2 regions of the Acinetobacter oleivorans DR1 genome follow, and region 2 is predicted to be linked to the other one. Evidence: predicted binding sites of a transcription regulator. Region 2 holds the regulator's gene; the other holds the start of a gene.

Region 1 (2,210 bases), 2.0 Mb from region 2:
TTTGATAATGTCATTGCTAATCCCCTTTTTCATTGACCTAATTTCAAACTTCATTTGTCTATTTAGCAAATGGAATAGGCTATAAGATCTCATCTTTTGCTAAAATTTTTTATATCTGATCACCTTAATCTTAGGCATATTTTTATATCGCCAATAAAAGTTAAAAGTGAATTTAAAAGAATCAAATTCTAAAAAAATATATATAATTTCTCTTAAGTTTATGTTTTTATTTGATTTTTATAAATTATTGATATCTAAAGTTTTTATTTGTTTTATGAACAAATTATCACCCAAAATGACATTTGAGTAATTAATAATCATTGAAATATTGGTAATAAACCTTATATTGAGTACAGGTTCATACCTTTAACTGAGGAAACGCTCATGAATAAATTTATGGTTGCAGTCTTTACTGGCGTGGTGAGCATGGCTGGTTTAAGCGTTCAAGCTGCAACGCCTGAGCAAGAATGTCAGAAATTGCAAGACGACTATAATTTGATTTATGCATCAAAAGGCTTTTGTTTTAAAGATCCTGATGCTAAAGAAAAATATGGTAATGAAAACTGTCATACGACAAAACCAAAGTTTTCTGACAAAGAGCAACAACGTCTTGATGCTATTAAAGAGCGTCAGAAAGAATTGAAATGTAAATAATTTTAAAGGACTAATACATGGCATATGATGATCAAAATATCTTCGCAAAAATTTTACGTGGAGAACTTCCAGCGATAAAAATCTATGAAGATGATCAAGTTCTAGCTTTTATGGATATTATGCCTCAAGCCGATGGTCATACATTAGTTATTCCAAAAACACCAGCTGTAACGCTGCTTGATTTACCCCCAGAAGCAGCCGCATATACCATCCAAATTGTTCAGAAAATTGCGAAAGCAATGGAAAAAGCCTTCAATTTAGAAGGTATTGTTTTGATGCAACTTTCTGGAGCAGCGGCTGGACAAACTGTTCCACATGTTCATTTTCACCTTATTCCTACAAATGTGCATCAACTAGGAAGACATGCTGTAGAGTTAGGCGATCAAGAAAAAATTAAAGCTTTAGCTGAGAAAATTAAAGCAGCTCTTTGATTTTTAATATATTAAAGCGGAGTTTTGACTCCGCTTTTTTTCGTCTAAAAAATATAAAAACCTAAAATAATTAATTTATTTCTAAATTTTAATCGTCATAAAACTGTCATTTATTTTTCACGCCCCTGTCACAAAGTTTGCCGATACTGCTTAGCAAGTTGGTGAGCTTTTGTAACTTTTTGTACATAAGTCAACTACAAAATAAATAGTTAACTAGGCATACGCCATTTTTAAATACCTTTTGGAGAAATCTCAATGAAGAAATTGCTACTCGCTGCCGCAGTTGCAACTTTGAGCATAAACGCGGTGCAAGCAGCGCCAACTTTGTATGGCAAACTAAATGTTTCTATTAACCAAGTTGATAATAAAAATTTCGATGGTAAAAGTGATGTTACCGAAGTTAACTCAAACTCTTCTCGCATTGGGGTAAAAGGCGAAGAGAAATTAACTGACAAGTTATCTGCTGTTTATTTAGCTGAATGGGCAATTTCTACTGATGGTTCAGGTTCTGATAGTGACCTTAGCGCTCGTAACCGTTTCATCGGTTTAAAAACTGAAGGTGTTGGTACCTTAAAAGTAGGTAAATACGACTCTTACTTTAAAACTGCTGCTGGTGGTAACCAAGACATCTTTAATGACGATACACGTTTAGATATTACCAATATCATGTACGGTGAAAACCGCTTAGATAACGTAGTTGGTTTTGAATTAGACCCTAAATTATTAGCTGGTTTAACTTTCAACATCATGGCTCAAACTGGTGAAAGCACCTCTGACAGCAAACAAGGTGAAACTGGTAAAGACAGCAAGAATGACAGCTTTGACTCTGTGTCTACTGCGCTTGGTTATGAAAACAAAGATCTTGGTTTAGCAGTAGCTGCCGCTGGTGACTTTGGTATTAAAGGTAAATATGCTGCTTACGGTTTGAAAGATGTTTATACAGATGCTTACCGTGTAACTGGTTCTTATGACATCGCAAAATCAGGTTTTGTGGTAGGTGCTTTATGGCAACATGCTGAACCTACTGATGAATTGACTGCATATGGTCAATCATATAAATCAGATGGTTCAATCGATAAAGCTGGTAAAGCTTACCGTGGTTTAGAGGAACAAGCATATGCAGTA
Region 2 (2,210 bases):
GGTGGATGCTGGTTTAAGAGCACTGCTGACGACATTAAAAGACGACCCAAGATTAGCTCGTATTATCTATGTAGATGCAGTTTTGGTACAAGAGTTACATAATCAGGCCACCATTCAAGAAACTCTTACGCAATTTGATCGCATGATTCAAGCCTTTGTTATGCTGACCATGCCGCAAATTCAACACCATGAAAATGAGCTCTCTTTAATCGCAACTGGCTTAAATGGATATGTCACTCAAATTGCGATTCGATGGGTCATGGGAGGGTTTGAACAGTCGCTTGAGCAGGTTTTAACCGCATGCCGTATCGTTTTCTTATCTTTATTAGCGCAAGTTTCAAAATAATATTAAAGTTTTTTGACAGCCATAAATGTGCAAAATGAGTTAAGCGATTCAAGTGATAAGCTATTGAATGATTTTAAGAAAATTAAAGTCTTCATGTCACAATTTGGTCATACCTTTGCCTTAGTTTTGTCACAAATTATTGCTAAATTTAATTTTATAGACTTTTCTGCAATGAAATTGTCATAATTAATCTTTGTAATAAGCCTGTCATAACTACAAAACGGTTCACCGTTAAATCTATAGGATATTGCGCTGTGAAAGATGACTATATTTTAATTGTCGATGATGAGCTTCCTATTCGCGAAATGATCCATACTTCTTTGGACATGGCAGGCTTTCAATGTTTACAGGCAGAAGATGCCAAACAAGCTCATCAAATTATCGTCGACCAACGTCCGGCGCTTATCTTGCTTGATTGGATGTTACCTGGAGGCGTAAGTGGTGTCGATTTATGTCGCCGCTTAAAACGAGATGAAAACCTAGCAGAAATTCCAGTCATTATGTTGACTGCTCGCGGAGAAGAAGACCATAAAGTACAAGGTCTTGACGCAGGTGCAGATGACTACATGACTAAGCCTTTCTCTACACGTGAACTGGTTTCACGTATTAAGGCAGTTTTGCGTCGTGCTAATGCATTAAGTGGCGAAAAAACCATTGATGCCAATGGCTTAATTCTTGATCCTGTAAGCCAGCGTGTTAGCTTTGGCAACAGCATTTTAGATATGGGTCCAACTGAATATCGCTTACTTGCATTTTTTATGACCCATCCAGAGCGTGCATATACACGTGCCCAGTTGCTCGATCAGGTGTGGGGCGGTAATGTATATATCGAAGACCGCACTATCGATGTGCACATTCGCCGTTTGCGTAAAGTTTTAGAACCTTTTGGTGTAGACCGATTTGTTCAGACTGTGCGTGGAACTGGCTACCGTTTCTCAACACGTGCAGATTTAGCCGCAGGTTAACCAAGATTTATGTATGAACCCTACCCCGTCCCCGAACAGGTACGTGAACAAAAACTTTCCCGCTACAGTAGTTTATGGACGTTTGCCAAACAAGATTTACGGCTCTTATTATTTTTTCTAATTATTGCCGGTTTAGTCGGTTTAGGCCTTGGGTATTTCTGGAGCTGTATTTTTATCGCCTTCGTGGTGTTTTTTACACTCCAGTTGCGTTCTTTATATCTGGTCAATGACTGGATTGCGAATAAACCTTATGACGTTCCTCCAAATCTTAATGGGATTTGGGGGGCATTATTATTTAATGTTTACCGTGCTCAGCGCCAAGAACGAATTGTTCAGGCGGAAATGGTCGGTTTAATTGATCGAGCTCAGTCATCTTTGGTTGCACTTGCTGAAGCCGTTGTTTTAATTGATGACCAACATCAAATCGAATGGTGGAACCCTGCTGCTGAACGTTTGTTAGGGATCAGCCCACTTGACCGCGGTCGTAACTTATTAACCATTTTACGTCAGCCGACCTTTATTGAATATTTTAACAATATTGATCAAGCACCCGACGGGATTAAGCTTCACTCAAATTTTGATGATGACCGCTATGTACAGGTTAAGCTGACAAGATTTGGTGGAGAAAGTCGCTTATTGGTGGCTTACGACGTTACGCGTATGCACAACCTTGAGCAAATGCGTAAAGACTTCGTCGATAATATTTCTCATGAACTTCGTACACCATTAACGGTACTGAGTGGTTATATCGAGACCTTTACCGATCAAGAAGATATTAGTCCGCGCTGGAAACGTGCGTTTGATCAGATGCAGTCACAAACCAAGCGTATGAATGCTTTGGTGAATGATTTACTGCTGTTATCGAATTTAGAAAATAATAAAAAAATTGCAAAGAATCA

Evidence for each region. Region 2 encodes PhoB, which activates phosphate uptake and scavenging genes when phosphate is short. Its sites were predicted from a motif close to TGTCATNAANCTGTCATAA; they were not measured.
Region 1: the regulator PhoB is predicted to act here: its motif matches at 1,179-1,197, upstream of AOLE_RS10445 (porin).

What each region holds. Positions count from the first base shown of each region.
Region 1 covers NC_014259.1:2,240,193-2,242,402, forward strand. Annotated here, with positions in the region: gene AOLE_RS10435 (YARHG domain-containing protein) at 385-654, shown strand; gene AOLE_RS10440 (HIT family protein) at 672-1,085, shown strand; gene AOLE_RS10445 (porin) at 1,341-2,210, shown strand, end outside.
Region 2 covers NC_014259.1:116,368-118,577, reverse strand. Annotated here, with positions in the region: gene AOLE_RS00540 (TetR/AcrR family transcriptional regulator) at 1-346, shown strand, start outside; gene phoB (phosphate regulon transcriptional regulator PhoB) at 601-1,311, shown strand; gene phoR (phosphate regulon sensor histidine kinase PhoR) at 1,321-2,210, shown strand, end outside.